Regions from separate parts of the Cellulosimicrobium protaetiae genome, predicted to be linked through region 2. Evidence: predicted binding sites of a transcription regulator. Region 2 holds the regulator's gene; the other holds the start of a gene.
The links. The regulator Rex, encoded in region 2, represses fermentation and respiration genes when NADH is low (regulators of the CRP and FNR family bind a similar motif). The targets are predictions, from matches to a motif close to CTTGTGAANNNNTTCACAAG.
Positions count from the first base shown of each region.

Region 1: the regulator Rex is predicted to act here: its motif matches at 7,455-7,474, upstream of mqo (malate dehydrogenase (quinone)).

Region 1 covers NZ_CP052757.1:2,249,977-2,265,721, forward strand. The annotation lists gene FIC82_RS09435 (hypothetical protein) at 1-148, shown strand, start outside; gene FIC82_RS09440 (carboxymuconolactone decarboxylase family protein) at 256-849, shown strand; gene FIC82_RS09445 (RNA polymerase sigma-70 factor) at 846-1,736, shown strand; gene FIC82_RS09450 (SCO4848 family membrane protein) at 1,723-1,941, opposite strand; gene FIC82_RS09455 (siderophore-interacting protein) at 2,112-2,942, shown strand; gene FIC82_RS09460 (fatty acid desaturase family protein) at 3,018-4,127, opposite strand; gene FIC82_RS09465 (helix-turn-helix domain-containing protein) at 4,306-5,259, opposite strand; gene FIC82_RS09470 (hypothetical protein) at 5,350-5,766, shown strand; gene mqo (malate dehydrogenase (quinone)) at 5,920-7,440, opposite strand; gene FIC82_RS09480 (maleylpyruvate isomerase family mycothiol-dependent enzyme) at 8,427-9,302, opposite strand; gene FIC82_RS09485 (pyridoxine/pyridoxamine 5'-phosphate oxidase) at 9,293-9,970, opposite strand; gene FIC82_RS09490 (TetR/AcrR family transcriptional regulator) at 9,967-10,539, opposite strand; gene FIC82_RS09495 (MFS transporter) at 10,661-12,052, shown strand; gene FIC82_RS09500 (aminopeptidase P family protein) at 12,090-13,268, opposite strand; gene FIC82_RS09505 (cupin domain-containing protein) at 13,393-13,773, shown strand; gene FIC82_RS09510 (NADP-dependent oxidoreductase) at 13,851-14,786, opposite strand; gene FIC82_RS09515 (VOC family protein) at 14,887-15,294, opposite strand; gene FIC82_RS09520 (amidohydrolase) at 15,396-15,745, opposite strand, start outside.
Region 2 covers NZ_CP052757.1:3,989,776-4,005,520, reverse strand. The annotation lists gene FIC82_RS17310 (MFS transporter) at 1-1,082, opposite strand, end outside; gene FIC82_RS17305 (ArsR/SmtB family transcription factor) at 1,160-1,735, shown strand; gene FIC82_RS17300 (potassium channel family protein) at 2,221-2,925, opposite strand; gene FIC82_RS17295 (TrkH family potassium uptake protein) at 3,084-4,460, opposite strand; gene FIC82_RS17290 (acetoin utilization protein AcuC) at 4,626-5,855, shown strand; gene FIC82_RS17285 (30S ribosomal protein bS22) at 6,090-6,188, shown strand; gene FIC82_RS17280 (HAD family hydrolase) at 6,669-7,535, opposite strand; gene FIC82_RS17275 (glutaredoxin family protein) at 7,604-7,897, shown strand; gene FIC82_RS17270 (redox-sensing transcriptional repressor Rex) at 7,957-8,631, shown strand; gene FIC82_RS17265 (YceI family protein) at 8,792-9,343, opposite strand; gene FIC82_RS17260 (MarR family winged helix-turn-helix transcriptional regulator) at 9,516-10,043, shown strand; gene FIC82_RS17255 (histidine phosphatase family protein) at 10,138-10,809, shown strand; gene FIC82_RS17250 (TlpA family protein disulfide reductase) at 10,937-11,569, shown strand; gene FIC82_RS17245 (cytochrome c biogenesis CcdA family protein) at 11,680-12,435, shown strand; gene resB (cytochrome c biogenesis protein ResB) at 12,437-14,365, shown strand; gene ccsB (c-type cytochrome biogenesis protein CcsB) at 14,369-15,409, shown strand; gene FIC82_RS17230 (SRPBCC family protein) at 15,447-15,745, opposite strand, start outside.

The DNA of each region.
Region 1 (15,745 bases), 1.7 Mb from region 2:
CACCGTCGCGGGGACGGCGGCCGACCGGCTCGCGGAGGCCCTGGAGCGGGCCGTGGCCCGCGACGACGAGGGCGAGGTCCAGCTCCTGCTCGCCCGGGCCACGGGGAACTACCGTCGCGGCAACGAGAAGCGCGCGCACCGCCCGTGACGCAGGTCACCCGCCCGGATGTCACGCGGGGCGTCCGGGACGCGTCTGGATGGTCGACCAGTCGCTCGACCGGCGCGCACCGCGCCGGCTGACGGGAGGAGACCCTCGTGGCCCGCATCTCGCTCGACCCGCCCCGGACCCTGCTCAACCGCACGCTCGCCGCGCTCTCCCGGCGCCGGTACGGCGCCGTGCTCGAGCCGCTCGCCGCCGTCGGGCACAACCCGCGCGTCGCGACCACCTACTGCGTCCTCGAGGCGGGCGTCGCGCGCTGGCGTGCGCTCGACCCGGCGCTCGCGGCGCTCGCGGTCATGGCGACGGCCGTCCGGATCGGCTGCTCGTGGTGCGTCGACTTCGGCTACTGGGAGTCCGAGCACGACGACGTCGACCCGCGCAAGCTCCACGACGTCCCCGCCTGGCGGGAGAGCGAGGCGTACACCACCGCCGAGCGACGCGTGCTCGAGTACGCCGAGGCGGCCACCGCCACCCCGCCGACGGTGACGGACGAGCTCGCTGCGGCCCTGGTCGACGACCTGGGCGAGCCGGCGTTCGTCGAGCTGACGGCCCTCGTCGCGCTCGAGAACCTGCGGAGCCGGATCAACGCGGCACTGGGTCTGTCGAGCCAGGGCTTCAGCGACCGGTGCGAGATCCCGCTCGCGGGCGGCCTGCGCACGGCGGGGACGGCTGGCAGGCTGGCGGGGTGAGCGACGACGCGACCCCACCGGTCGAGGCGGCCCTGGAGCCGTTCGCGGCCCACCGGCGCCTGCTCTTCACGGTCGCCTACGAGATGACGGGCTCCGCGGCGGACGCCGAGGACGTCGTGCAGGAGGCGTGGCTGCGCTGGTCGGCCGCGGACCGCTCGGACGTCCTGGACCCGCGCGCCTACCTGGTGCGTGTCACGACCCGGCTCGCGCTCGACCGGCTGCGCACGCTGCGGGCGCGGCGCGAGACGTACGTCGGGTCGTGGCTGCCCGACCCGCTCCTGACGACGCCCGACGCGGCGCTGCAGGTCGAGCGCGCGGAGGACGTGTCGATGGCGCTGCTCGTCGTCCTGGAGACGCTGAGCCCGCTCGAGCGCGCCGTGTTCGTGCTGCGCGAGGTCTTCGACCTCCCCTACGACGAGATCGCGGCCGGGCTCGACCGAGCGCCCGAGGCCGTGCGCCAGACCGCGCACCGCGCGCGCGAGCACGTGCGCGCGCGCCGCCCGCGGTTCACACCGCCCGACGATGCGCAGCGTGCCGCCGTCGAGCGGTTCATGGTCGCGTGCGCGACGGGCGACACGGCGGCGCTGGTCGAGACGCTCGCGCCGGACGTCGTCGTCGTGAGCGACGGCGGCGGGAAGGCGCGGTCGGCCCTGCGACCCGTCGCGGGCGCGGACAAGGTGGCGCGCATGCTCGTCGGCCTCGCGGCCAAGCCCGAGACGATCGCGATGGCGTACGAGCCCGCCCTCGTGAACGGCGCGCTGGGCGGCGTGTGGACAGTGGACGGGGAGACCGTCATGGCGGCGGCCGTCGAGTACGACGGGGAGCGGGTCGCCCGCGTCCTGCTGTTCCGGAACCCGGAGCGGCTGGCGGGCCTCAGACGAGCGTGAGGACGCCCAGCACACCGACGGCCAGGGCGAGCGCGAGCGAGATCGCGATGAGCGCGACGTGCACCGTGAGGAAGCGCGTCGCGCGACCCTCGGCGTCACGCGCACGAGGGTCCTTGGCGATGCGCTGGAGGAAGCGGGGCCAGATGAGCAGGTTCCACGCGGCCGTCACGAGCAGGACGACCGACCAGACGACGGGGAGTTCCACGCGACGAGCATGACAGCGGGTGGCGGCCTCCCGGGACGGGACGGACCGTGCGGCCTGTGGGATCGACCACATCGACTCCGAGGGTCAGGTGAGGCTACCCTTGCCGACGGTCACCGTGGTCGCGGGGCCGCCGTCCGCCCGGTCCCGGGCCGCACACCGAGGAGCCCCAGGTGGCCACCTTCAAGATGGTCAAGCCCACCGACGCCCACGTCGTCACGCTCGACGTCGTCGGGAGCAAGCGGGTGAGCCCGAACGTCGTGCGGGTCACGCTCGGCGGCGAGGGCATGGACCTCTTCACGCCCATGGGCTACGACCAGTGGTTCCGGCTGTTCCTGACCCGCGACGACCAGGACTCCCTGCGCCTGCCCACCCGCACGTCGGGCATGTGGTACGTCCAGTACCTCGCGACGCCCAAGGCGCGCCGCCCCTGGGTCCGCAACTACACGGTGCGCGCCGCGCGGCCCGACCTGCGCGAGATCGACGTCGACTTCGTCGTGCACGGTGACGCCGGTCCCGCGTCGTCGTTCGCACTGTCCGCGCAGCCGGGGGACCGCGTCGGCCTGCTCGACCAGGGCGTCGGCTACAACCCGCGCGTCCCGCACGACTGGACGCTCGTCGTCGCCGATGAGACCGGCCTGCCCGCCGTCGCCGGCATCTGCGAGTCCCTGCCCGACGACGCGCGCGGCCTCGCGATCGTCGAGATCCCCGAGGCGGCGGACGCCCAGGACTTCCGCGTCCCCGCCGGGGTCGAGCTGCGCTGGGTCGTGCGCCAGGACGCGGCGCCCGCGGGCACCGACCCGCACGCGCTCCTGCCCGGCGCGCTGGCGCTCGAGGCCGTGCGGTCGGCGGACCTGCCGTCGGGGCCCGTCTACGCGTACGCGGTGGGGGAGGCGGCGCTCGCGACCGGGGTGCGGCGCCACCTCGTCAACGACCGGGGCGTGCCGAAGACCACCATCGACTTCGTCGGGTACTGGCGGCACGGGCACGCCGCGTCGGCCTGACCGGCCGCGGCGAGGTCGGTCCGACCGGTCCGCGCGCCGTCGGGCCCGCAGGCTCGACGGCGCGCCCGTGCCGCGTCAGACCTTGCGGAGCTGGCGGAACATCGGGCAGTCGAACGGGTCGCGCGCGGACAAGCCCACGCGGTTGAGGTAGCGCACGACGATGCCGTACGACTGCACGAGGCTGGTCTCGGTGTACGGCAGGCCGAGGTTCGCGCAGTGCTCGCGCACGATCTCGCGCGCCCGGGCGAGGTGGGGCCGCGGCATGCTCGGGAAGAGGTGGTGCTCGATCTGGAAGTTGAGCCCGCCCATGAGGATGTTCATCCACCAGCCGCCGCGGATGTTGCGCGACGTGAGGACCTGCTTCGACAGGAAGTCGATCTTCGTGTTCTCGGGGATGATCGCCATGCCCTTGTGGTTCGGCGCGAACGACGCCCCCATGTAGACGCCGAAGACGGCGAGCTGGACCCCGAGGAACGCGAACGCCAGGCCGAGCGGCAGGACCCAGAAGATCGCGCCGACGTAGAGAGACAGGCGCAGCGTGAGGATCACGAGCTCCACGACGCGGGCCCGGACGTTGCCGCGCTTGCGGCCGCCCGCGAGGAGCGAGCGGTACGCCTGGACGTGCAGGTTGAGGCCCTCGAGCGTGAGCAGCGGGAAGAACAGCCAGCCCTGGTACCGGTTGATCACGGCCCGGAAGCCCTTCGCAGCCGCCGCGTCCTCGTCGAGGAAGACCACGACGTCCGGGGCGATGTCCGGGTCCTTGCCGCGCTGGTTGGGGTTCGCGTGGTGGCGGGTGTGCTTGTTCATCCACCACGAGTGGCTGATCCCCACGACGCCGTTGGCGAGCGTGCGACCGAGGCGGTCGTTCGCCGGTCCGGACGTGAAGACCTGCCGGTGCGACGCCTCGTGGGCGACGAACGCGAACTGGGTGAAGATCAGCCCGAGCGCCCCGGCGATCAGGAGCTGGAACCACGAGTCGCCGAGGAGGACGAACCCCGCGACGGCCCCGCCGAGCGCGAGGGTCAGCACGGCGAGCGTCCACAGGTAGTAGCCGTGCGTGCGGTGGAGCAGCCCGGCGTCGCGCACGGTGCGCGACAGCGCGCTGTACGTGCTGGTCACGGCGCCGGGCTCGTCGGTGCGGGGGCGGGTGGCCCGGAAGCCCGGGCGCACTGCGGCAGAGGTCATGTGCGGCCTCGCAGGGTGTCGGTGTCGACTTCCCAGCCGCGGAGGTGAGCGGGTGCTCGTGGTGCAGATCACCCCACCCTACGGGACCGTAGGTTGCACGCGCGAGCGCGGGGGGTGAAGAAGCCGCGCAGGAGTTCGTGGTGCGGTGTCGGCAGGGCGTCTCCCGGCCGGCCGGCCGCTAGGCCGCGAAGCGGAACGTCTGGCGGTACTCCGTCGGCGTGATGCCGACCGCGCGGCGGAAGTGGTGCCGCAGGAGTGCCGCGGACCCGAACCCGCAGCGACGTGCGACCTCCTCCAGGTCCAGCGTCGACTCCTCGAGGAGAGCCTGGGCGTGCGCGACGCGCTGCGACGTCAGCCACGCGAGCGGCGTCGTCCCGGTCTGGGCGACGAACGCGCGCGCGAACGTACGCTCCGAGGTGACGGCGCGCCGCGCGAGGTCGCGGACGGTGAGCGGCTCGTCGAGGTGCTCGGTCATCCATTCGAGGAGCTCGGCGAACGAGTCCTCCGCGCACTCCGGGACCGGCCGCTGGACGAACTGGCGCTGGCCGCCGTCGCGCTGCGGCGGCACGACCATGCGCCGCGCGATCGTGTTGGCGACCTTCGCCCCGAGCTCGCGCCGGACGAGGTGCAGGCACGCGTCGATCCCGGCAGCGGTCCCGGCGCTCGTGACGAGGTTGCCGTCGTCCACGAACAGCACGTCCGGGTCGATGTCCAGGTTCGGGTACTGCCGCCGCAGCTCGTCGGCGTGCATCCAGTGCGTCGTGACCCGGCGCCCCTCGATCACCCCGGCCGCGGCGAGCAGGAAGACGCCCGAGCACACGCTGAGCAGCAGGGCGCCGCGCGCCGACGCGCGCCGCACGGCGTCCAGCACCTCGGGCGGGTAGTGCGAGCCGATGCGGATCGCCGGGACGATGAGGAGGTCGACGTCGTCGGTCGCGTCGAGCCCGTGCTCGGGGACCACCAGTGCCCCGACCGACGTGCGCACGGGGGCGCCGGCGACGGGGCCGCACACCCGGAAGTCGAAGGACGGCACGCCGTCCTCGCTGCGGTCGAGGCCGAACACCTCGCACACGACGCCGAACTCGAACGGGGCCAGGCCGTCGCACACGACGGCCGCGACGGAGCGCACCATGCACGGCACGCTACGCCCGTGGCGGGATCTTGTCGAGAGGTGTCAGTCCTGCCACTCGTCGGTCGAGGCGAGCGGAGCGAGGGTGGAGCCATGGACATCTTCTGGGGTGTGGTGGTTCTTCTCCTCGTCGTCGGCCCGACCGTCGCGGCGCTCGCGGTGCGGCGCGAGGACCCTGCGCGGCCGTGGTTCCCCGCGGGGTCCGACGGCGCGTGGCCGGGTGCGGGCGCGTGGGGCGACCGGACGGTCCACGGCGAGCGCTGGGACCGCGACGCGCAGCGCCTCGACGCCGACCTGCGGGCAGCGGCCTCCCGGCCCGAGTCCCGGCCCGCGTCCGTGGATGCGCACGAGGTCGCGGCCGAGCTCGTGCTGCGGCGCGTCGTCCCGAACCCCGCCGTGCGCGACGGCGTCCGGGGCGTCCTCCCGGCATCGGTGACGCCCGCCGAGCCGTCGTCGGCAGGAACGAGCACGTCGGCGCGCGCGGCGCGGCGTGTGCCGCTCCCGCGCTGACCGTCCCGAGGATCGGCGCGGGCGGAGGGCATCACGCGGCCGCCGACCGGCGGGCGGCTCTGACCGGGCGGGCGCGTCACCCGGGTTCCCACGCACGACGGCCCGGAGCGTGGAGGTCCGGGCCGTCGTCGGGGGAGGGGCGTCAGATCGTGGTCACGCTCGCGAGCCGACGGTGTCGACGTCCGCGCCGCCCGTGAGCTGGTCGAGACCCTCGAGCTCCTCGGCCTCCCACGGGGCCTGGCCGAGGCTCGGGATCATCGTCGCGAGCTCGGGGCGCCACTTGGTGAAGCGGGCGGGGAAGCAGCGCTCGAGCAGGTCGATCATCGCGGGGACCGCGGTCGACGCGCCCGGGGACGCGCCGAGCAGGCCGGCGATGGAGCCGTCGCCCGCGGCGATGACCTCGGTGCCGAACTCGAGGACGCCCTTGCCGTCCTCGTCCTTCTTGATCACCTGGACGCGCTGGCCCGCGGTGATGGTCTCCCAGTCCTTCGGGTGCGCCGTCGGCATGAAGCCCTGGAGCGCCGTGAACTTGGTCTCCGGGCTCGCGAGGAGCTGTCCCACCAGGTACTGGGTGAGGTCGAGGTTCTTCAGGCCCGCGCCGACCATCGAGCCGAGGTTGTGCAGGCGCAGCGACGTGAACAGCCCGAGGTACTTGCCCTTCTTGAGGTACTTGGGGCTGAACCCGGCGTACGGGCCGAACATCAGGTACGTCTTGCCCTCGACGACGCGCGTGTCCAGGTGCGGGACGGACATGGGCGGCGAGCCCACGTCGGCCTTGCCGTACACCTTGGCCTGGTGCTGCGCGACGAGCTCGGGGCTGGCGGTGCGCAGGAACTCGCCGCTGATCGGGAAGCCGCCGTAGCCCTTGGCCTCGGGGATGCCCGCGGCCTGGAGCAGCGGCAGCGCGCCGCCGCCGGCGCCCACGAACACGAACCGGGCCTCGACGGTCGAGCGGCGCTTCGGGGCGTTCCACGAGCGGTCCTTGACCGTCAGGCGCCAGCGGCCGTCCTTCGTCTTCTTGAGGTTCTTGACCTCGTGCTCGAGGTAGAGCTGCGTGCCCTGCGAGACCAGGTAGTCGACGAGCTGCTGCGTGAGGGCGCCGAAGTCGACGTCCGTGCCGCTCGTCGCGCGCGTCGCCGCGACGGGCTCGTCCTCGTCGCGCTCGGCGACGAGGAGCGGCGCCCACTCGGCGATCACGGCGGGGTCGTCGCTGAACTCGAGCTCGCTGAACAGCGGGTGCTGGCGCAGCGTCTCGAACCGGCGGCGCAGGTACTCGACGTTCTCCGCGCCGCGCACGAACGTCATGTGCGGCGTGCGGGAGATGAAGCTCGCGGGCTGCGGGAGAGCGCCCGTCGTGAGCAGGTGGTGCCAGAACTCGCGCGACACCTCGAACTGCTCGTTGATCTTCACCGCCTTGGTGATGTCGATCGAGCCGTCCGCCTTCTGGGGCGTGTAGTTCAGCTCGCACAGGGCGGCATGACCCGTCCCCGCGTTGTTCCACGGGTTCGACGACTCCTGCGCCACGGCGTCCAGACGCTCGTAGATGCGCACGGTCCAGGAGGGCTCCAGGACCTTGAGGAGAGCTCCCAGCGTGGCGCTCATGATGCCACCGCCGATGAGGGCTACGTCGATCTGGTCTGCGCTGCTTGCGGGGTTGCTCGCTCGACTCGACACGCTCCGATTCTACGCTTGTGAAAGAGTGCACTAAGTGTGCGGTGCGTCACGGGCGTGCGTCACACTTTCGCGGGACGAACGTCCCGAGCGGCACAGGCCGGACGTCTCACCCTGCACGGAAGGACCCCGATCTCGCCGAGGTGGAACCGTGGTCGCGCGAGGTAGAACCTTGGTCGGTCGAGGCAGAACCGTGGTTCTTGTGCTCGACGGCGGTCTGGTCGCCCTGGGTGGGCGGGGTGGGTGGTGGTGCCGCGTCTACCATCCGCCGCTCGTTCCTCGCGGCTCCCGCCAGGCCCGCCACGACGCGGCACCACCACCCACCCCGCCCTACTCCGTCTCACCTTGGTCGTCGCTCACCCGGGCGACCGCCCGCGGTGCTGAGTCCGGCCTGCGCCGCACGACCGGCCGGGTCGCCGTACCTCGGCGCCACGCCACTATCGCCGGCTGGAGCGCCGTCGCGTCGAGCAGGTGGTCTTGGTGCGTCGTGCTCGCGGGACGCGCCCAGGTCGCCTGCTCGACCAGCCGGGACGACCTGGTCGGCGTCTCGCTGACCATGGCACGGGTGTCCCGATCCTCACGGGCGCCCGTTCCAGGGGGCACCGGCGATCGCGAGCGGCACGTCGCCATCCCGCTCAGGCGAGACGATCGCCGAGCGGTGGGGGTGGGCTCGGATGCGAAGGGGCGTCAGAGCCGCGCTCCTCGAACCCACGGCCGAACGACCGGGGTGACGGCGCGGCAGCCCCGAGCACCGAGACCACCCCCGCCGCGGACGCAGCCACGCGGGCTCGGGACGCGACCACGCGGGTTTGGGACGCGACCACGCGGGCTTGCGACGGCGACGCCGACGACGGCGAGTGACCCACCGCCGTCGGGCACGACCATGTCGAGGGGGCCCGACCGCACCAGGCGGTGTGACCCCTATCCCGGCGGGCGACCGATCGTCGTCGGGCACCGCAACCAGCGTTCTCCTTCGGCGGACTGTGGGTCTACCTCGCGTGACTGCGGTTCTCCTTCGGCGGACCGGGGTTCTCCTTCGGTGGGGAGTAGGGGGAGGGCCAGGGGCCGATCTCGGGGAGGGAGGCGGCGGCGTCGGCGCGGTGGGCGACCGGCTCGACGGCGGGGGTGCGGCCCGCGAGCCAGGCGGCGATGTCGGTGAGGCGTCCGCGGACGACGACCGCTCTCGGCGCACCGGACCCGGGGGCGTTCTCCTCCTGGGCGTCCGCGTGGGGGATCGACCCGGGTTCGGTCGCCGTGCGGAGACCGGCGGGGCCGACGACGAAGGACGCGGGCTGCCCGACGACCTCGACCACGACGTCGTCCGTGAGCCGGACCCCGAGGAAGTCGAGGAGGTGCAGGCCGAGCGGACGCGGCCAGGTGTCGAGACCGATCCCGGCGTCGAGGTCGACGGCGTGGATCCGGACCTCGCGCCACCAGGCGACGAGGGCGTCGGCGACCGTGCCGTCGCGGTACGTCACCGGAGCGTCCCACCCGGCCGAGCCGGGACCGGGCCACGCGGCGTCGAGGCGCTCGGCGAGGGCCTCGAGCGCGGCGACGTGCTCCGCGACCGACCGGTGTGCGCCCTCCTGGATGCCGGCCTCGCGCCCGGCGGCGCCGCCGTCGTACACCTCGACGAGCTCACCGTGGGCGGCGTGCTCGGCCTGGCGGGCCATCGCGGTACCGATCGCCGTGACGTGCGCGAGCACGTGGCTGCGCGACCAGCCGGGCAGGGCGGACGGGCCGGCGAGGCCCGCCGCGTCCAGGGCACGCGTCGTGGCGGTGACGACGTCGAGTGCGGCGCGCGCGTCGCGACGCACCTCCTCGATGTCGGGCACGGCGAGCGGGCTGGTTCCGGTCAGGGCCACAGGAGCTCCTTCGTCCAGTCGGCGGGCGCGTCGGACGACGCCGTGTAGCGCAGGCGGGTCTGGCCGTCGGGTGAGGACGCCCAGAATTCGACGCTCGTCGGCTCGAGCGCGTAGGCCGTCCAGGCGTCGAGCACGAGGTCCGGCTCGGCGCGCACCCGTTCGAGCGCGGCGTCCCACGCGGCCCGGTAGGCGCCCCGCGACGCGAGCGGGGTGCTCTGCGGGCCCGCGAGCGCGGTCGCGCGCGAGAAGCCGGAACGGGCGAGGAAGTCGGCTGCCGACGCGTCCGGGCCGAGCGGGACGACCGGCCCGCACACCCGCACCTGGCGGCCGTGCTCGCGCCAGAAGAAGGTCAGCGCGGCGTTCGGGTTCTGCGCGATGGCCACGCCCTTGGGTGAGTCGGCGCGGGTCGCGAAGACCCAGCCGTCGCCGTCGACGTCTTTGAGGATCAGCGTCCGGGCGTCGACCCGGCCGCCCGCGTCGGCCGTGGAGAGCGTGGCGGCGTGCGGTGCGGGCAGGCCGGCGTCGATCGCCTGCTGGAGCCAGTCGACGAAGAGCGTGCTCGGGTCGTCCGGTGCCGAGCCGACGTCGAGGCCGGGCAGGTCTGGACCGAACACCGGCAGTGCGCGCAAGCGCTCACGAAGCGTCGGGGGGTCGGGTGTCTCGGTCATGCGTCCTCCGGGGTGGTCGGGCCGGGGTCGAGCAGCGCGACGAACCCGCGGGCCGCGGCGGTCATCGCGTCGGGGTCGTCGAGGGCGCGCGCGAGGACGTACCCGCCCTGCACGATCGCGACGGCGGCGTGGGCGCGGTCGCGGGCCGCGTCGTCGGGCAGCCCGTCCTCCGTGAGGACGGCGGCGGCCAGGTCGACGAGCCCGCGGAAGTAGGCGCGGACCTCGGCGGCCAGCACGTCGTCGTCCATGACGGCCTGGTCGCTGACGAGGCGACCGACCTTGCACCCGGCGAGCGCCGGGCGCGGTCGCTCGAGGTAGCGGACGAGGCGCTCGACGGCGGAGCCGCTCGCGTCGAGGTCGCGGTGCGCGGCGTCGAGCCCGGCGGCCGTCGTGGCGTGGACGGCCGCGGCGGCGAGGTCGTGCTTGGTGGGGAAGTGGTGGTACAGGCTGCCCTGGCCCACACCGCTCACGGCGAGGACCTGGCGCGGGCTGGTCGCGCCGACGCCCTGGGCCCAGAACAGCTCCTGCGCGGCGGCGACGAGGCGCTCGCGGGCGTCGGTCGTCGTCATGCGACCACCGTACCTACCTCTAGGTATGGTGTCGAGCCGTCTCTCTGCGGAGCGCCAGCCGTCACACCTCGCCGTCCCGCTCGGTCGGGACGGCATGAGAGTCCAGTCGTACGGTGGGTCGGTGACGGTGCAGCAGCGGGTGCTGGTGGTCGCGGTCCTCGCGTCGTTCGTGTCGTTCCTGGACGGCTCGGTGGTCAACGTCGCGCTGCCCGCGATCTCGGCCGAGCTGACGACCGGTCCGGTCACGGGGCTGGCGCTGCAGCAGTGGGTCGTCGACGCCTACATGATCACGCTGGGCGCCCTCATCCTCCTCGCGGGATCGCTGTCGGACGTCCACGGCCGGCGCCGCATCATGGCGATCGGCCTCGTCGGCTTCGCGGTCACGTCCGTCGCGTGCGCGCTGGCCCCCGACGGGCTGTTCCTCGTCGTGGCGCGCGGGCTCCAGGGCGTCGCGGGCGCCCTGCTCGTGCCCAGCTCGCTCGCCATGATCATCTCGACGTTCGACGGCGAGCGGCAGTCCCGCGCGATCGGCTCCTGGACCGCGTGGACCAGCACGGCGTCGCTCGTCGGGCCGCTGCTCGGTGGGATCCTCATCGACACGATCTCGTGGCGCTGGGTGTTCTGGATCAACGTGCTCCCCGTCGCGGTGACGCTGTGGCTGCTGCGGGGCGTACCGCGGTCCGCCGCGGAGGAGCCGGGCGCCGGGGCCACCCGCCGCATCGACGTCGCCGGGGCGACGCTCGCCGCCGTCGGGCTCGCCGGGACGGTGTTCGCGCTCATCGAGCAGGGCCGGTTCGGCTGGGCGAGCCCGGTGGTGTGGGGACCGGGCGTCGTCGGGGTCGCGTGCCTGGTCGTGTTCGTGTGGTGGGAGCGGCGCGCCCCCGACCCGATGCTCCCGCCGCGGCTGTTCCGGGTGCGCAACTTCGCGTGGGGCAACCTCGCGACCGCCGCCATCTACGGCGCGCTCTACTTCGGCGGGTTCGTCGTCACGCTGTTCCTCCAGCAGGTCGGCGGGTACAGCGCGACCGCCGCAGGGCTCGCGCAGCTCCCCGTGACGCTCGTGCTCCTCGCGCTGTCGACGCGGTTCGGGGCGCTCGCGGGCCGCTACGGACCGCGCCTGTTCATGACGGTCGGGCCGATCGTCGGCGGTGCCGGCTACCTGCTCCTGCTCACGACGACCGAGGACGCCGTGTACGTCACCCAGGTCCTGCCCGGTCTCGTGCTCTTCGGCCTCGGCCTCGCGATGACGGTCGCGCCCCTCACCTCCGCGATCCTCGGTTCCATCCCGGCGGCCGACGCCGGGATCGGCTCGGCGGTGAACAACGCGGTCTCCCGCGTCGCGGGGCTCGTCGTCATCGCGCTGGCGGGCGTGATCGTCGGCGGCGTGCTCGACCTCGACGGCTTCCACCGCTCGCTCGTCGTGACCGCCGCGCTCCTCGTGCTGGGCGGCGTGCTGAGCTGGGTCGGCATCCGCAACGAGCGCGTGCGCGACGCGGCGCGGACGACCACGTGAGCGGTCACGGTGAGACTGCTTGGCCGGCGCGCGTCCCTCACCGGACCGTCTGCAGGTCGTGCGTGGAGGTGTTGAGGCGACGTGCGCCGTCGGGCACGTCGGGCGGGAACGCGACGACGATGTCCTCGATCCGGACGCCGAAGCGGCCGGGCAGGTAGATGCCCGGCTCGACCGAGAAGCACATGCCGGGCTCGATCGGGCGGTCCTCGCCCTCCACCATGTACGGCGGCTCGTGGGTCGTGGTGCCGATGCCGTGCCCGGTGCGGTGCACGAAGAACTCGCCGTAGCCCGCGTCGGTGATGACGGCGCGTGCGGCGCGGTCGACGTCCTGGCAGGTCGCGCCCGGCCGCACGGCGTCGACCCCGGCCTGCTGGGCGCGGCGGACGACGTCGTAGACCTCGCGCTGCTGCGCCGCGACGGCGTCGTCGGTGCCGCCCTCGACGACGACCGTGCGCGTCGTGTCGGAGCCGTACCCGTCGCGCAGCCCGCCGAAGTCGAGCACGACGAGGTCGCCCGGCTCGATCACGCGGTCGCCGGCGTCGTGGTGCGGGTCGGCGCCGTTCGGGCCCGCGCACACGAGCGTGAAGTCGACCTGCTCGTGCCCGTGCTCGCGCAGGAACCGGTCGAGGTCGGCCGCGACGTCCCGCTCGCGCCGACCCGCGAACGTGACCTCGCGGATCTGGGCGAACGCGGCGTCGGCGGCGACGCCCGCGGCGGCGAGGCGCTCGACCTCCTGCGCGTCCTTGACGGCGCGCAGTGTCGGGACTGCGTCGGTGAACGCGGTGAACCGCGCGTCCGGGAGCGCGCGCTGGAGCCCGAGCACGTGCAGCGCCCACGTCGAGTCCGAGACGGCGTAGGTTCCGGCCGGGTCGAGGAGGCGCGCGGCGGCGTCGTGCTCGTCCTCGCCGTCGCGCCAGGTCGCGACGTCGAGCCCGTCCGCGCCGGGCGCCGCGGCGAGGTCCCCGCGCTCGAGCAGCGGCACGACGACGGAGGGCCGGCCCGAGTCGTCCGGCACGCCCGCGGGGATCGCGAGCAGCGTCAGTCGCTCGGTCTCGGGCGGGGCGTACCCGGTGAAGTACGCGAGGTCGGGTCCGGGGGAGACGAGAAGGCCCGCCATCCCGGCGTCGCGGGCGTGCGCGGCGGCGCGTTCGCGCCGGGCGGCGTAGACCTCGGGGCCGAAGCCGGCCCCCGGACGTGCGGCGTCGGTGCTGCTCATGGTGCCAGCCTGGCATCCCGCACCCGCGAGATCGACCCGAGCGCTCCGTCGTCGACCCCCTGACGCTCCATCTCGGACGTACGGGTCGATCTCGCGACGGGCAGGGCCGTGGCAGGGTGGGCGCATGAGCGACGTGCGCAACCTCTTCGCGGCCCTCGGCGCGTTCGCCGGGCACTGGCAGCCGCACCGCGTGGCGAGCCTCAACGACGAAGACGTCAAGGTGGTGAAGGTGCTCGGCGAGTTCGTCTGGCACACCCACCCCGAGACCGACGAGCTGTTCCTCGTGCTCGCGGGCGAGCTGACGATCGACCTGCGCGAGGGCGGCGTCGAACGGGCGGTCGTGCTGGCCCCGCACGACCTGTTCGTGGTGCCGCGCGGCGTCGAGCACCGGCCACGGGCCGCCGTCGAGACGTCCGCGGTGCTCGTCGAGCGACGGGGGACGGTGAACACGGGGGACGCGGGTGGTGACCTGACGTCGCCGTTGCGCGAGCTGCCCGACGCCTGACGACGAGTTCGACCCGAGCGGCCGAGTTCGACCCTCGGTGGGCCGATCTCGCGACGCTCGGGTCGATCTCGCGGGACTCAGACCCGGACGACGACCTTGCCGCGCACGTGGCCCGACTGGCTCGCGCGGTGCGCGTCGGCGGCGTCGGCGAGGTCGAACACCTCGGCGACCTCCGGGCGCAGCAGGCCCTCGTCGCCAAGGCGCGCGAGCTCGGTGAGGTCCGCCACGTCGGGGCGCACCCAGACGTAGTGCCCGCCGAGCTCGTCCCGGGCGCGGGCGTCCGTGATCGAGGCGACCGTCCCGCCGTCGCGCAGGACCTGGGGCACGGAGTCGAGCGCGTCGCCGCCCACGTAGTCGAGGACGACGTCGACGCCCTCGGGCGCGAGACCCGTGACGCGGTCCGCGAGACCCTCGCCGTACGTCACCGGCTCGGCGCCCAGCGAGCGGAGGAAGTCGTGGTTGCGCTCGGACGCCGTGCCGATCACCCGCGCGCCGAGCGCCCGCGCGATCTGGACGGCGAACGACCCGACGCCCCCGGCCGCGGCGTGCACGAGGACCGTCTGCCCCTCGGCGACCCCGGCACGCCGGATCGTCTGGTACGCCGTCAGGCCCGCGAGCGGGACCGCGGCGGCCTCCTCGAACGACCACGCCGCGGGCTTGCGCGCGAGCGTGCGGACCGGCGCCGCGACCAGCTCGGCGAACGTCCCGCCCGACACCTCGCCGCCGACGACGTCCTTGCGCACGTATCCGTACACCTCGTCACCCACCTGGAGCTCGGGGGTATCCAGCCCGACGCGCTCGACGACGCCCGCGACGTCCCACCCGGGGACGACCGGGAAGACGGCGTCCATGAGCTGGTCGAGGTACCCCTCGCGGACCTTCCAGTCCACCGGGTTGACGCTCGCGGCGCGCACGCGCACGAGCACGGAGTCGGGCCCGACCTTGGGGGTCGGGAGGTCGGTCGTCTCGAGGACGTCTGGGCCGCCGTAGCGGGAGTACGTGATGGCTCGCATGAAGGCGGCAACCGCGTGACCGCCCGCCCGATTCCCGCGGTCGCCGAGACAGAGCCTCTTCCGAGGGGCCCGTGGTCTGCCGAAGTAGAACCGTGGTCGGTCAGCCCTCGAACGCCGTGGGGTCCATGAAGAGGACCTCCCACTGGTGGCCGTCGGGGTCGGCGAAGCTGCGGGAGTACATGAAACCGCCCTCCTCCTGGGGGTCCTTGACGGCCGTCGCGCCGGCGGCGAACGCGGCGTCGGCGAGGCGGTCGACCTCCTCACGGCTGTCGACGCTCAGCGCGTTGATGACCTCGGTCGTCGCGGTCGCGTCGGCGACGGACTTGTTCGTGAACTGCTTCGCGAACTCCTCGGTGAGGAGCATGACGTAGATCGTGTCGCTGATGACGATCGAGGACGCGTTCTCGTCCGTGAACTGCTCGTTCACGGTGTAGCCGAGCGCCGTGTAGAACGCCTTCGAGGCGTCGAGGTCCTTGACGGGCAGGTTGACGAAGATCTGCGTGCTCATGAGTGCGCCTCCGGCGTCGTGGGCGGTTCGCCCGGTACGTGGTGTCGTGGGGATAGACGACGGGTGCCCCACGAACTCATCGGCGGAGGGCTACGCGTGCCTCAGACGAGCACGTCGCCGTCGCGCGCGACGACCCGGCCCCCGGCGATGACGAGCGCGCGGCGCGGGGCGCGCACGACGGCGTCGGGCACGTTCTCGGCCTCGACGAGCACGACGTCCGCGGGCGCGCCGACGGCGAGGTCGTGCACGTCGCGGCCGACGAACCGGGCGGCGTCGGACGTCGCGACGCGCGCGGCAGTGACGAGCTCCTCGTCGTGCCGGAACCGGGACAGGCGCGCGAGCTGCGTCGTGAGGGCGAGGAGGTCCCCGGTCCCGTAGGGCGACCACAGGTCACGGATCCCGTCGGTGCCGAGCCCGACGGCCACGCCCGCGGCACGCAGCGCGTGCACCG
Region 2 (15,745 bases):
AGGCGATAGCAGGAGTTGAGGCGCCCGAGCAGGGCGTCGGGCGTGATCCGCTGCCGCAGCGACAGGGTGACGACGTTCCACACCGCGATCCCCGCACCGCCCACGGCGTAGACGGCGCCGATCACCCAGGGGCTCGTCGTCACCGCGGGGACGCCGATCAGCGCGGTCGTGCCGAGCACGGTGAGGGTCAGGGAACGTGCCCGGCCCACGAGGGCCACGACGCGCTCGGCGACGAACGACCCGGCGAACGCGCCGACCGCCGTCGCCGTGAGCAGCACGCCGTACGCGGGCTCGGACAGCCCGAGGGGCGAGTCGGGGCCGACCGCGTAGAGCACGAAGATCGCGAACGCGGCGTTGCTCGCGAAGTTGCTGCCACCGACCATGAGGGCGAGCGTGCGCAGGAGCCGGTCGTGCCACAGGAAGCGCAGGCCCTCGGCGATGTCGGCGCGGAGCGTCGTGCGGGTCGTGCGCTCGGGCCGGTACGAGCCCGGCATGCCGACCAGCAGGCCGACCGCGAGCGCCCACAGCGCGCCGGGGAGCCCGAACGCGACCGCCGCCCCGGCCGCGACGAGCAGCCCGCCGAGCGGCGGCCCGACGAACTGGTTCGCGGTGAGCTCCGCCGCGTACAGGCGACCGTTCGCCCGGGGGAGCGCGGTGCGCGGCACGACCTGGGGCAGGATCGACTGGGCCGAGGTGTCGTAGAGCGTCTCCGTGACGCCGACGCCGAACGCGACGACGTAGAGCGCGACGATGCTCCCGGCGTCGGGCACGAGCGCGACGACGGCGAGCGCGACCACGAGCAGGGCGCGCGCCACGTTGGCGCCGATCATCGCGTGGCGCCGGTCGAGCCGGTCCGCGAGCGCGCCGGCGGGGAGCGCGAAGAGGAGCCAGGGCAGGGTGAGTGCGAACGTCAGCCCGGCGACGAGCGCGGGCGAGTCGGTGTACCGGACCGCGACGAGCGGCAGCGCGACCTTGAGCACGCCGTCCGCGAGGTTGGACACCGTGGACGCCGACCAGAGGCGCCGGAACGGTGCTCCCAGGGGCGTGCCGGCCGGGCGTCGTCGGCGGGGTGCGGCGGTCATGCCGCCCAGCATGGCACAGTGATTGAGAAATCCCAATCGATCTGTGGATCTCGATCGATCGTCGTACGATGGGTGCCATGAGCACCGAGCCCACGCCGCAGGACCCCGCACCGGCCCCCGGCGCGACGCCGCCCGCGGTGCCTGGACGGCGTCCGCCCACCGCGCTCGAGGCCAAGGCCCTCGCCCACCCGCTCCGGCAGCGCATCGTCCGCCAGTGCGGAACGCGCGAGATGACGAACAAGGAGCTCGCCGACCACCTCGGCGTCGCACCCGGCACGGCCCTCCACCACGTGCGCCTCCTCGTCCGCGCGGGCCTGCTCGAGCCCGCCGACGTGCGCACGGGTGCCGGGGGAGCGCTCGAACGCCCCTACCGCGCCACCGGCGCGACCTGGTGGCTCGACGACCCCCTGCGCGGCACCGCCCCCGACGTCCGGTTCGGCCCCGTCGCCGCCGCGCTCGACGACGCCCTCGCCGCCGGCCCCGACGCCGTCACGACGTCCGCCGCGTTCCGCCTCCACCTCTCCGACGACGACGTCGCCGAGCTCGACCGGCGCATCCTCGCCGTCCTCGACGAGTACGTCGCGACCGACGACCAGCGCCTCGACCGCCCCCTCCACCGCGGCCTGTTCGTCCTCCACCGCCCCCCGTCCTGACCCGGCGTCGTCGCGGTCTCCTGCCCGCGGCGGGGCGCGGTGCCGAGATGCCCGCAACGGTCACGGCCGAGGCGACACGTCGAACCCCACGGCCCGACCGGACGCCACCGCCGAACCGGGGCCGCGGGTCGTGCGGCGACGGCCAGGACGAGCGGTGGGGTCGGACCGTGTGCGAAGGACGTCAGAGGCGCGCTCCTAGAACTGCCACGCGACAGACCAGGGCGACGGCGCGCCAGTCCGAGCACACGGTCCGGCCCCACCGCGGACCCGACCACGCGGGCCGTAGACCCGGCCCCACCGCGGACCCGACCACGCGGGCCGTAGACCCGGCCCCACCGCGGACCCGACCACGCGGGCCGTAGACCCGGCCCCACCGCGGACCCGACCACGCGGGCCGTAGACCCGACCCGACCCGACCCGACCCGACCCGACCGACCCGACCCGACCACGGACCCCACCACGAGGCAGAGACCGATCCGACCCGCTCAGGGTCGGGCCGCGAAGCGCTCCAGGAGGTCGGCATGGCCGGAGACGATGAGGAGGTCGTTGGCGCTGATGCGGGTCTCCGGGGTCGCGTAGAGGAAGTCCTCGCCCGGTGACTTCACGCCGATCACCGTGACGCCGTAGCGCTCGCGGACCTTCGACTGCGTGAGGGTGAACCCCTGGACCTCCTTGGGCGGGCGCATCTTGACGATCGTGAACCCGTCCTCGACCTCGATGTAGTCGAGCAGCTTGCCGGAGACGAGGTGCGCGACGCGCGACCCGGCGTCGGCTTCGGGGAACACGACGTGGTGCGCGCCGATGCGCTGCAGGATGCGCCCGTGCTCGGCGGAGACGGCCTTGGCCCAGATCTGCGGCGTGCCCATGTCGACCAGGTTGCCGGTGATGAGGACGCTCGCCTCGAGCGAGGTGCCGACCCCGACGACGGCGACGGGGAAGTCGCGCGCGCCGAGCTGCTCGAGCGCGACGGGGTTGGACGCGTCGGCCTCCACGAGGGGGAGCTGGCCGCTCCACTGGGCGACGAGGTCGGGGTCGCGCTCGACGGCTAGCACGTCCTGGCCGAGCCGGTCGAGCGTCGCGGCGATCGCCGTCCCGAAGCGGCCGAGCCCGATGACGAGCACGCCGGCGTCCTTGCGCGGGGCCTTCGCCTCGTCGCGGCGGGACCGTTCGGCGCGACCGCGCTCGACGATGCGGCGAGCGACCGGGTCGGCGGGGAGCGCGCCCTTCCCGGTCGCCGGGGCCCCGGCGGTCCTGTCGTCGCCGCGGGAGAAGGGGTCGGTCACGGTGGGGCCTTTCGTGTGGTCGGGAGGGCGGGTGGCCGACGGCGGTGCGGCGTCGGGCGGTGCCCTCACCCGATGATGGGGCGCTCCTCGGGGTAGCGCACGATGCGACGGCGGTCGCGCAGCGCGAGCGCGGCGGCGAACGTCATGGTCCCGGTGCGGCCGACGAACATGAGCGCGACGAGCACGTACTTGCCGGCGTCGGGGAGGTCGGGCGTGATGCCGGTGGAGAGCCCGACCGTCGCGAACGCGGAGATCGTCTCGAAGAGGATGACGTCGAGCGTCTCCCCGGTGATCTCGAGCAGCAGCAGGCTGGACAGGAGCACGGCGGTGGCGCCGACGAACGACACCGCGACGGCGAGGCGGAGGGTCTCGCGCGGGATGCGGCGACCGAACGCCTCCATGTCCCGGTCGCCGCGCGCCTCGGAGACGATGGCGATGAGCATGACGGCGAGCGTCGTCACCTTGATGCCGCCCGCGGTCGACGCGGAGCCGCCGCCGACGAACATGAGGGCGTCGGTGATGAGCCAGCTCGCCTCGTGCATCTGCCCGGTGTCGACGGTCGAGAACCCGCCCGACCGCGGCATGACCCCGGCGAACAGCGACGCGAGGATCTTCTCGCCGAAGGAGAGGGGGCCGAGCGTGCCCGAGTTCCGCCACTCGAGCGCGGCGAAGAGCACCGTACCGACGACGACGAGGGCCGCGCTCGTCGTGAGCGTGAGCTTCGTGTGCAGGCTCCACTTCGCCGCGCGCCGGCGGTTGCGCATGACGTTGAGGATCACGGGGAACCCGAGGGAGCCGATGAACACTCCGAGGATGATGGGCAGGCACAGCATCCAGTCGCCGACGTACGGTGCGAGGCCCTGCTCGGTCGGGATGAACCCGGCGTTGTTGAACGCCGAGATGCCGTAGAAGATGCCGTGCCACGCAGCCTCGCCGAACGTCTCCTCGAGCACGATGAAGCGGGGCAGCAGGAGCAGCGCGATGAGGAGCTCGAGCGATGTCGACGTGATGATGACGACGCGGACGAGCGAGCCGACCTCGCCGAGCCGCGTCGTCTTCGTCTCCGACGCGGTGAGGAGCTTCTGCGTGAGGCCGATCCGCCGCGACACGGCCATGCCGAGGATCGACGCGAGCGTCATGACGCCGAGGCCGCCGATCTTGATGCCGAGCAGGATGACGACCTGCCCGTACGTCGACCAGTACGTCCCCGTCGGGACGACGACGAGACCCGTGACGCACACCGCGGACGTCGCGGTGAACAGCGCGTCGACGAACGGGGCGGCGCGGCCGCTCGCCGTCGCCCAGGGGGCCATGAGCAGGGCGGTGAAGAGCGCGATGACGGCGGCGAAGACGGTGACCGCGAGGCGTGCGGGCGACTGCCGGGCGAGACGGTCGACGATCTCGCGTCCCTGGAACAGGCGCCCGGTCATGCTCGTCGCCATGGACCCTCCCTCGCCACTCGCGCCACTCTGCCACGGGCCCGGTGACCCGTCATGTCGCCGCTCCGGCGCCGGGACATCATGCCGGTTCCGGCGGCGCGGTGCCGCACCGGGTCCGGCGGCCGGTCCGCCGGGGCGGGCGTCCGCCGTCGGGCGTTACCGTGAGCCATGCCCACGACCGACCCCACGTCGTCGCCCGCCCCGACCCCGGGGGACGCGGCGGCCCCCGCGGCCTGCGTCGTGTGGAGCCCCGAGCTGCTCGGCTACGACTTCGGGCCCGGCCACCCCATGGCCCCGGCGCGGCTGGACCTGACGATGGGGCTCGTGCGGGCCCTGGGCCTGCTCGACGGCGCCGCGACGGCTCGGCTCCTGCGCCCCGAGCCCGCGGCGGACGACGTCCTGCGGCTCGTGCACGACGCCGAGTACGTCGCGGCCGTGCGCGCCGCCTCGGCGCACGGCACGCCGGACCCGCACCGGGGGCTCGGCACCGAGGACGACCCGGTCTTCCCGGGGATGCACGAGGCCGCGGCCCGGATCGTCGCGGGGTCGTACGAGGCGGCGGGCCTGATCGCCGCGGGGCACGTCGAGCACGCGGTGAACGTCGCGGGCGGCATGCACCACGCGAAGGCCGGCGCGGCGTCGGGGTTCTGCGTCTACAACGACGCCGCGGTGGCGATCCGCCGCCTGCTCGACGACGGTGCCGCCCGCGTCGCGTACGTGGACCTCGACGCGCACCACGGCGACGGCGTCGAGGAGGCGTTCTGGGACGACCCGCGCGTCCTCACGGTGTCGGTCCACCAGAGCGGCGCGACGCTGTTCCCCGGGACGGGGCACGCGACCGACGTCGGGGGTGCGGGTGCGGAGGGGACGGCCGTCAACGTCGCGCTCCCGCGCCGCACCGACGGTCCGCGCTGGCTGCGTGCGGTCGACGCCGTCGTGCCGCCCGTGCTGCGGGCGTTCCGTCCCGAGGTCCTCGTCACCCAGCACGGGTGCGACGCGCACGGCGAGGACCCGCTGTCCGACCTCGACGTGTCCGTCGACGCGCAACGCACCGCCCTGGGCTGGGTGCACGACCTCGCGCACGAGCTCTCCGGCGGCCGCTGGCTCGCGCTCGGCGGCGGGGGCTACGCCATCGCGCGCGTCGTGCCGCTCGTGTGGTCGGCGGTCGTCGGGGAGGTCGTGCACCGGCCCGTGACGGCGGGGGAGCCGCTGCCCGAGGAGTGGCGCGCCCGCGTCGCCGAGGTCGCGGGGTTCGACGCCCCGCTCGCGTTCGGCCCGCCCGTCGACGTCCGGCGCTGGAGCAACGGCTACGACCCGGACGACGACGTCGACCGCGCCGTCGCGGCCACGCGCCGGGCCGTCTTCCCGCTGCTCGGCCTCGACCCGCACTTCGACTGAGGGAGGCGCCCGTGCACGCCCTGCGGGGCCGACGAGGTGCTCGTACCGGGCACGAAGGACCGGCGGCGTACCGGGGCACGAGCGCGAGCGGGTAGTCTAGGGGGCGGATTTCTCTCGTGTTGGTCGGCTCGCGGCGCCCTGGTGGTCGCCGGGGCGCCCCGATCAACCGTGGACCACACGCGGCCGGTCGACCGGTCGCCGACCGACACGCCGCTCGAGCATTGCGAGGACCGTATGGGCTCCGTCATCAAGAAGCGCCGCAAGCGCATGGCCAAGAAGAAGCACCGCAAGCTGCTTCGCAAGACGCGTCACCAGCGTCGCAACAAGAAGTGACGTCGCGCGCGTCCTGACGCGCGACCCGCTGTCGAGCCCGGCCCCTCCCGAGGGGCCGGGCTCGACGCGTCTCCGGACCCGGTCGAGGGAGACCCTTGCCCCGCCGAGGGAGAACCGCGGTCCCGCGAGGTAGAACCGTGGTCAGCCGAGGTAGAACTCTGGTCGCGCGAGGTAGAACCGTGGTCGTGCCGCGGGAGGGGCTGTCGCCCGGGCGGTCGAAGACCAGGGCGAGACGAAGCCGGGCGGGGTGGGTGGTGGTGCCGCGTCGTGGCGGGCCTGGCGGGAGCCGCGAGGAACGAGCGGCGGATGGTAGACGCGGCACCACCACCCGCCCCGACCACCCCAGGTGACCAGACCGCCGTCGGGCACAAGAACCACGGTTCTACCTCGCGCAACCACGGTTTTACCTCGGCAGACCAGGGTTCTATCTCGCGCAACCAGGGTTCTACTTCGCGGGAGCAGGGCCCTCGTGGCGGAGGGTCAGAGGCGGGAGACGCGGCGGTCGACGGCGCGGCGGACGGACCGCAGGACGAGGGCCGCGGCCCAGGCCGCTCCGGCCCAGCTCGCGGTGCGGACGCTGCTGCGGGCGACGCGCCGCCGCCGCCCGCGGAACTCGCGGATGGGCCAGCCGACGTCCTGCGCGTAGCGGCGCAGGCGCGCGTCGGGATTGATGGGGCACGGGTGGCCGACGGTCTCCATCATCGAGACGTCGTTGAGCGAGTCCCCGTAGGCGTAGGACGCCGCGAGGTCGATGTCCTCGCGCTCGGCGAGGGCGCGCACCCCGGCCGCCTTGGCGCGGCCGTGCATCATGTCGCCCACGAGGCGGCCCGTGTAGAAGCCGTCCTCGTGCTCCGCGACGGTGCCCAGCGCGCCGGTGGTGCCGAGGCGCCGGGCGATGAGCTCGCCGATCTCGACCGGGGTCGCGGAGACGAGCCACACCTGGTGGCCCGCGGCCAGGTGCTCGTCGAGCAGGCGGCGCGTGCCGGGGTAGATGCGCAGCGACAGGACGGTGTCGTAGACCTCCTCGCCGATCGCGGTGACCTCGGCGACGGAGCGCCCGGCGATGAGCGCGAGGGCGCGCGACCGGATGCGGTCGATCTGCTGCTTGTTCTCGCCGAACAGCAGGTAGCGCGCCTGGTGCACGGCGAAGCGCACGATGTCGAGCGTCGAGAAGAACTGCCGCTGGTACAGGGCGCGCGCGAGGTGGAACGACGACGCGCCGCGGATGATCGTGTTGTCGACGTCGAAGAACGCGGCGGTGCGGTGCGAGGGCACCGTGGGCGTGCGTCCGGCGGGCGCGTCCTCGGGGGCGGTCGGGTCGGGACCCGGGCCGGGAGACGTCGCCATGACCCCACTCTAGGCGTTCCCCGGGTCGCCTCCACGAGGGGTCCCGCGCGGCCTCGTACCCTGGGACGGTGAGCACGTCTGCCGCCCCGACCTCCCCCGTCGTCCTCTACGGCCGTGCGGGGTGCCACCTGTGCGACGACGCGCGCGCCGTGGTCGAGGCCGTGTGCGCCGAGGCGGGGGTCGCGTGGACGGAGGTGGACGTCGACGCCCCGGGGGTCGACCCGGTGCTGCGCGAGCAGTACGGCGAGTACCTGCCGGTCGTCACGGTCGGCGGGGTGCAGCAGGGCTTCTGGCGGGTCGACGCCCGGCGGCTCGCGCGCGCGGTCGGCCGGATTTCTGCCGGGCGCGCGGACCTGGGATGATTCCTCCCGGTGGAGCGCGACCGTCGACGAGGACGGTCCCAGGGACGACGGGGTGACGTGTGGCTGAGCAGGTGGTCGGTGAGGTGACGGCGCCGGGGATCCCGAGCGCGACGGTGGCGCGGCTCCCGTCCTACCTGCGGGCGTTGCGGGACCTGGTGGCGCGGGGCGTCTCGACGACGTCCTCGGTCGAGCTCGCGGAGCTCTCCGGGGTCGGTCCGGCGCAGCTGCGCAAGGACCTGTCCTTCCTGGGCTCGTTCGGCACGCGCGGCGTCGGCTACGACGTGGACTCGCTCGCGCAGTACATCACCGAGGCGCTGGGACTCGTGGACGAGCACCGCATCGCGATCGTCGGGATCGGCAACCTGGGGCACGCGCTCGCGAACTACTCGGGGTACGAGCAGCGGGGCTTCCACGTGGCGGCGCTCCTCGACGCGTCGCCCGACGTCGTCGGCACGCGCGCCGCGGGCATCGTCGTCGAGCACGTCGACGCGCTGGAGGAGGTCGTCGAGCGCGAGAAGGTCTCGATCGTGGTCCTCGCGACGCCGGCGGCGCACGCGCAGTCCGTGGCGGACCGCGTCGTCGCGGCCGGCGTGCGCGAGATCCTCAACTTCGCACCGCGCGCGCTGCAGGTCCCGGCGGACGTCGACGTGCGCGGCGTCGACGTCGGCAGCGAGCTGCAGATCCTCGCGTTCCACTCCCAGGCCCGCGCGCTCGCGGAGGCGCAGGACCGCTGACCGGCGCACGGTCACGCGCACGGCCCGCTCGCGTCGAGGCGGCGTCCCGCGGGGCGATCGGCCGGGGACGGCGAAGGGGCCGCGTGCTCGTGCACGCGGCCCCTTGCCGGAGCCCTGCCGGGGGCGCCGGTCGTCCGGGAGTGCTCCCCGGAGCGGGTCGTCAGGCCTGCTTGATCGCGGAGACGTCGAGGGCGATCTTGATCTTGTCGCCGACGAGCACGCCGCCGGTCTCGAGAGCGGCGTTCCAGGTGAGGTCGAACTCCTTGCGGGAGATCTCGGTCTTCGCCTCGAACCCGGCGCGCGCGTTGCCGAACGGGTCGGTCGCGGTGCCTGCGAACTCGGCCTCGAGCTCGACCGCCTTGGTGACGCCGTTGATCGTCAGGTCGCCCGTGATGACGAAGTCGTCGCCGTCGCCGGCGATGCCGGTCGACGCGAAGGTCCACGTCGGCTTGTTCTCGGCGTCCCAGAAGTCCGCGCTGCGCAGGTGGTTGTCGCGGTTCGCGTCGCCCGTGCTCACCGACGCGGCGTCGAGCTCGGCGGTCACGGAGGTCGACTCGAGGTCGTCGCCCACGGTGATGGTGCCGGCCGTGATGGCGAGCGTGCCGCGCACCTTGGAGATGCCGGCGTGGCGGACCGTGAAGGCCGCCTGCGAGTGGGTCGAGTCGAGGGCGTAGGTACCGGCGTTGAGCCCGGCGGGCAGCGGCGTGGCCATGGGTGCTCCTGTGGTGGTCGTGGTCCGGGAGGACCGGAGTTGGTTGAAGGTTCAACTTCGGACGAGCGTATCAACAGCAGGGTCCGCCCCGTCTATTCCCCCAAGGGGTGGGAGAATGTCCCGCGACGCCCCGCCGCCCCCGTCCGTGCCCGCTCGCACCGCCAGAGGACCTATGACCAGCAACGACGTCGACGCCCAGGCGACGAGCACCCGACGCGCCACCGCGGGTGCGAGCGCCGAGCCCCGCTGGCTCGACACCGAGCAGCAGCAGCAGTGGCGCGCCTACCTCGACGGGACGGTGCGCTTCATCGAGGCGCTCGGGCGTGACCACGAGGAGCGGTCGGAGGTCTCGCTCAACGAGTACGAGCTCCTCGTGCGGCTCTCGGAGAGCCCCGACCACACGCTGCGCATGTCGGCGCTCGCCGACGGTCTCGCCCGGTCGCGCAGCCGCGTGACCCACACCGTCGCGCGCATGGAGGCGCGGGGCCTGGTCCGGCGCTCCGCGAGCACGGGCGACCGCCGCGGCGTCAACTGCGAGATGACGACCGAGGGCTACCGCGTCCTCGTGGCGTCCGCGCCGGCGCACGTCGCCGCGGTGCGCCGGTTCATGGTCGACGTGCTGACGCCGGAGCAGTTCCGGGCGCTCGGCGAGGCGATGGCAGCCGTCGCGGAGGCCTGCAAGGTCGACCGCGAGTCCTGACGCCCGCCCGGACGCCCCCTCGCGCGCCGGCACGGCACGCGCGCCCGGACGCACGGGTGCCGGTCGGGGCGCCGAGTGCGGGACACTGGTGCGCATGGTCTCCACCATCGTCCACCTCCTGCGCCACGGCGAGGTCCACAACCCCGACGGCGTCCTCTACGGCCGCATCCCCGGCTACCACCTCTCGGAGCGGGGCCACGAGATGGCCCGACGCGTCGCCGCGCACCTCGCGGGAGAACCCGGCCCCGACGGGACGTCGCGCCCGCGCGCCGACCTCGCCGTCGTCGTCGCGTCGCCGCTCCAGCGCGCCCAGGAGACGGCCACGCCCGCCGCCGAGGCGTTCGGCCTCGAGCTCGGCACCGACGACCGGCTCATCGAGGCCGCGAACCACTTCGAGGGCATGACCTTCGGCGTCGGGGACGGCTCGCTGCGCCACCCGCAGCACTGGCGGTTCCTGTGGAACCCGTTCCGGCCGTCGTGGGGTGAGCCGTACACCGAGCAGGTCGCGCGGATGCGCGCCGCCGTCGCGGACGCCCGGGACAAGGCGGCGGGCCACGAGGCGCTCCTGGTCAGCCACCAGCTCCCCGTGTGGCTCACGCGCCTGAGCTTCGAGAACCGCCGCCTGTGGCACGACCCTCGCAAGCGGCAGTGCTCGCTCGCGTCGCTCACGTCGCTGCACTTCGAGGACGACCGTCTCGTCGGACTGCACTACTCCGAGCCGGTCGCCGACCTGCTCCCGGGCGCCGCGACCGTCGCGGGGGCGTGACGTCGGTCATGTCCCGAGCCGTCGCCCTGGACCCGGCGCCCGAACCGTCCGGTTCGGGTGTGGCCGAGGTCACGTCTCACAGGTGGCGTCCAGGAACCCCGGGCAGGGTGCCTCCCGTGATGCCGCAGTGACCGCCACCTCGCGCGCGCGTGACGCGCGCGCACTCCCGCCTCTCCGCCGCACGCTCGCGGTGGGCGCCGTGCTCGCCGCGACGCTCGGCCTCGCGGCGTGCGCCCAGGAATCCGGCGCGACCACCGACGTCGTCGGGCAGGGGTTCGTGTCGGGTGACGGCTCCGTGCGCACCTGGGACGTCGGCGACCGCGGCGACGTCGTGGCGCTCACCGGCACCGACTACGAGGGCGAGCAGGTCGACACGAGCGCCTGGGCCGGCGACGTCGTCGTGCTCAACACCTGGTACGCGGCGTGCGCGCCGTGCCGTGCCGAGGCCCCGGACCTCGTCGAGCTCGCGAACGACCGCGCCGACGACGGCGTGCAGGTGCTCGGCATCAACACGACCGACGAGGCGGGTGCCGCGCAGGCGTTCCAGCGCCGGTTCGAGGTGCCCTACCCGTCGATCGACGACCGCAGCGGGGAGGTCGTCGCGCAGCTCTCCGGCACGGTGCCGCTCCAGGCCGTCCCGTCGACGGTCGTCCTCGACCGTGAGGGGCGCGTCGCCGCGCGCGTCATCGGTCTCGTGGAGGGCTCGACCCTCACGGCGCTCGTCGACGACGTGCTCGCCGAGGACGAGGCGGCCGGCTGACCGTGGTCACCCTCGCGTCCCTCGCCGCCGCGCTCCCCGCGACGGCACTCCCCACAGCCGCCGCGACGAGCGTCGGCGACACGTTCGCCACGACGGTCTGGAGCGGCTCGATGCTGCTCGCCGTCCCGGTGGCGGTCCTCGCCGGGCTCGTGTCGTTCGCGTCCCCGTGCGTGCTGCCGCTCGTGCCCGGGTACGTCGGCTACGTCTCGGGCATGGCCGCGGCGAACGTCGGCAGCGGCCGCGGCACGCCCGGCGGGACGACGACGGCCACCCGGGTCGCGGCGCCGAGCCGCGGCCGGGTCCTGGCGGGGGTCGGGCTGTTCGTCGCCGGGTTCACGCTCGTCTTCGTCGCGCTCATGTTCGCCGCCGGAGCCGTCGGCGTCCACCTGGTGCGCTGGGAGGACGTCATCACGCGCGTGCTCGGCGTGGTCGTGATCCTCATGGGCCTCGCGTTCATGGGCGCCGTGCCGTTCCTCCAGCGCGAGCGGCGCCTGCACCTGAGCCCGCAGGCCGGGCTCTGGGGCGCGCCGCTGCTCGGCATCGTGTTCGGTCTCGGCTGGACGCCGTGCCTCGGCCCGACGCTCGTCGCCGTGCAGGCGCTCTCGCTGAGCGAGGCGTCGGCGGGCCGCGGCGCGCTCCTCGGGGTCGCGTACTGCGTCGGGCTCGGCGTGCCGTTCCTCCTCATCGCGCTCGGGCTGCAGAGCTCGCAGCGCATGCTCGGTTTCCTCCGCCGGCACCGCCTCGCGATCATGCGGATCGGTGGCGGCCTGCTGGTGCTCATCGGCCTCGCGCTGGTCACGGGCCTGTGGACGACGTGGACGACGTCGCTGCAGGGCTGGATCGGCGGATACGTGACGGTGGTGTGAGATGACCGAGCGGACCGGCGAGGCCGGGCAGCAGGCCGGACGGGCGGCGGGCTACCGCCCCGAGGGCATCCACGACGCGTTCGTCTCGGGCGAGGGCGACGTCGCGTCCCCCGGGTCAGGTGCCGCACCCTCGCCGGGCGGCCGGACGCCGTCGGGCGGGTCGGACGACGGCGCGGGCGACGGCGGGGCGGGCGGCGCCCCGGCGCTGCCGGCACTGGGCTGGCGCGGCACGCTGCGCTGGACGTGGCGCCAGCTCACGAGCATGCGCGTCGCGCTCATGCTCCTCATGCTGCTCGCGGTCGCGGCCGTCCCCGGTTCGGTGCTGCCCCAGCGCCCCCAGGACCCGGCCGCCGTGCTGCGCTACCTGCAGGAGAACCCGACGACGGGGGAGTGGCTCGACCGGCTCGGGTTCTTCGACGTCTACTCGTCGGTCTGGTTCTCGGCGATCTACATCCTGCTCTTCGTCTCGCTCGTCGGGTGCATCCTGCCGCGCACGAAGGCGCACTGGCAGGCGCTGCGCTCGCGCCCGCCGCGCACGCCGCGGCGGTTCGACCGCTTCCCCGCGCAGGGGCGCGCGGTCACCGACGCGTCCCCGGACGAGGTCGTGGCGGCCGCCAGCACGCACCTGCGGGGTCGCCTGCGGTGGCTGCCGACGTTCCGCGTCGACGCGGGCACGGAGGAGGCCGTCCCCGCGCGTGGTCGAGCCGCGGCCCGGCCTGCCGCGCGGACGGTGTCCGCGGAGCGTGGCTACGTGCGCGAGACGGGCAACCTGCTCTTCCACCTGTCGCTCGTGGGCCTCCTGGTCGCCGTCGCGACGGGGCAGCTGCTGCACTACCGCGGCCAGGCGATCGTCACCGAGGGCCGCGGGTTCGCGAACGCCGTCGTGGACTACGACACGTTCGAGAACGGCGCGTGGTTCCGCCCGTCGTCGCTCGTCCCGTTCTCGATGACCCTCGACGCTTTCGAGTCGGAGTTCGCGGCGGACGCGGCCGCGTTCGCGCAGTCGCGCGACTTCACGGCGACGGTCACGGTGCGCGACCCCGACGGGACGACGCACGAGGAGACGATCAAGGTCAACCACCCGCTCACGGCGGGCGGCGCCAAGATCTACCTCCAGGGCAACGGGTTCGCGCCCGAGGTGACGGTGCACGACGCCGACGGCGAGGTCGCCTTCTCGGGCCGCGTCCCGTTCCTGCCCGAGGACACGATGTACACGTCGCGCGGTGTCATCAAGGTGCCCGACGTGTCGGCCGGACTCGACCAGATCGGCCTCGTCGGGTACTTCCTCCCGACGGCGGAGATCAGCGAGGACGGGCAGACCGCGGAGTCGGTCTACCCGCAGCCGATCAACCCGCTGCTCGTGCTCGAGGTCTACCGGGGCGACCTCGGCCTCGACGAGGGACTGCCGCAGAACGTGTACCGCCTCGACACCGACGACCTCACGCCGTCGGTCGACGAGGACGGCGAGCGCGTGAGGCTGCTCGTCGCCCCGGGCGAGACGGTCGACCTGCCCGACGGCCTCGGCACGATCACGTTCGACTCGTTGCCGCGCTACGTCGCCCTCGACCTGCGGCACGACCCGTCGCTCACGTGGGTGCTCGTGTTCGCCCTCGGGGCGCTCGGCGGGCTCGCCGTGTCGCTGTTCACGCCGCGCCGCCGCGTGTGGGTGCGCGCCTGGCGCGAGGAGGTGCCCGGTGCCGGGGACGACGCGCCGCGCGAGCGCACCGTCGTCGCCGTCGCGGGTCTCGCCCGCGGGGACGACGCCGGGCTCCAGGGCGAGGTGGACTCGCTTCTCGCCGCGCTCCCGGGCGTGGCACCATCGGGTGAGGGTGACCTCACCTCGTCGCCGGGGCGCGCCACCGCCGACGGCACCCGTCCGACCGCGCGCACCGCCCAGGACCCGACCGCGCGACCGCGCACGAAAGGCTGACCGATGACCGTAGCCGAGCTGAGCCAGGACCTCGTCTGGGCCGCGGCGACCGCCCTGACCGTCGCGCTCGTCGCGTTCGCGATCGACCTCTCTCGCCTCGCCGGACGGGCCGACCTCGAGCGGGCTGACGCGCGCGCCGACGCCAAGGTGCAGGGCGCGGACCGCGCAGAGGTGCTCGCGAGCGCGGGCTCGTCGTCCGCCTCGCCGTACGGCCCGGACGCGGCCGGGGCCGACGCCGACCCCGCCGGCGAGCCCGTCGTCGTGCCCGAGCCGTCGCGCAAGGCCGCGAACATCGGGATCTCGCTCACGTGGCTCGGGACGGCACTGCTGCTCGTCGCGATCGTCACGCGCGGGATCGCCGCGGGTCGCACGCCGTGGGCCAACATGTACGAGTTCACGCTGGTCGGCGCCTTCGTGGCCCTCGCGGTGTTCCTCGGCGTCTCCCTCAAGCGCGACGTGCGCTTCCTCGGGTCGTTCGTCACGGGCCTCGCGGTGCTCTTCCTCGTGCTCGCGCAGAACGCGTTCTTCGTCGTCGCGACCGGGGTGCAGCCCGCGCTCCAGTCCTACTGGCTCGTCATCCACGTCGGGGTCGCGATCATCGCGACGGGCATCTTCACGGTCGCGTTCGTCACGTCGGTGCTCCAGCTCCTGCGCGACTCGCGCGACTCCGGGAACGCGTTCCTCGGCGCGCGCGGCTGGCGCTGGCTCGACTCGACGCCGAGGCCGCTCCAGCTCGAGGCGCTGAGCTTCCGCCTGAACGCCGTCGCGTTCGTGCTCTGGACGTTCACCATCATCGGCGGCGCGATCTGGGCCGAGCACGCGTGGGGCCGCTACTGGGGCTGGGACCCCAAGGAGGTCTGGAGCTTCGTCGTCTGGATCGTGTACGCCGCGTACCTGCACGCGCGCACGACCCGGGGCTGGTCCGGGCGCCGGGCGGCGTACTTCGTGATCGTCGGCTACGCGTGCGTGCTGTTCAACTTCACGGGCGTGAACCTGCTGTTCGACGGCAAGCACTCGTACTCGGGTCTCAACCCGGGCGACTGACCCGGACTCGGCCGGACGTCCGTCGCCGCGCGAGCGACTACGGCGTCATGGACTCGGCGACCCGCTTGACCGACGCGGCCTCCGTCTCGACGTACCGCGCGGTGAGCGATCGCGACATGAGCCAGCCGAGCCACGCCATCGGGCCGGACACGGTCAGGGTGAGCGTGAGCCGGCACCCCTCGCGGTGCGGTGCGACGACGTGCCCGGCGGTCACGGTGACGCCCGAGGAGCGCGACTCCCACGTGTACGACGCGCCGTCGACCAGGCTGGTGACCGTCCACACCCCCTCGGGGAGCCGGGGCTGGCGCAACCGTGCCCGGGACCCGACGGCCAGCG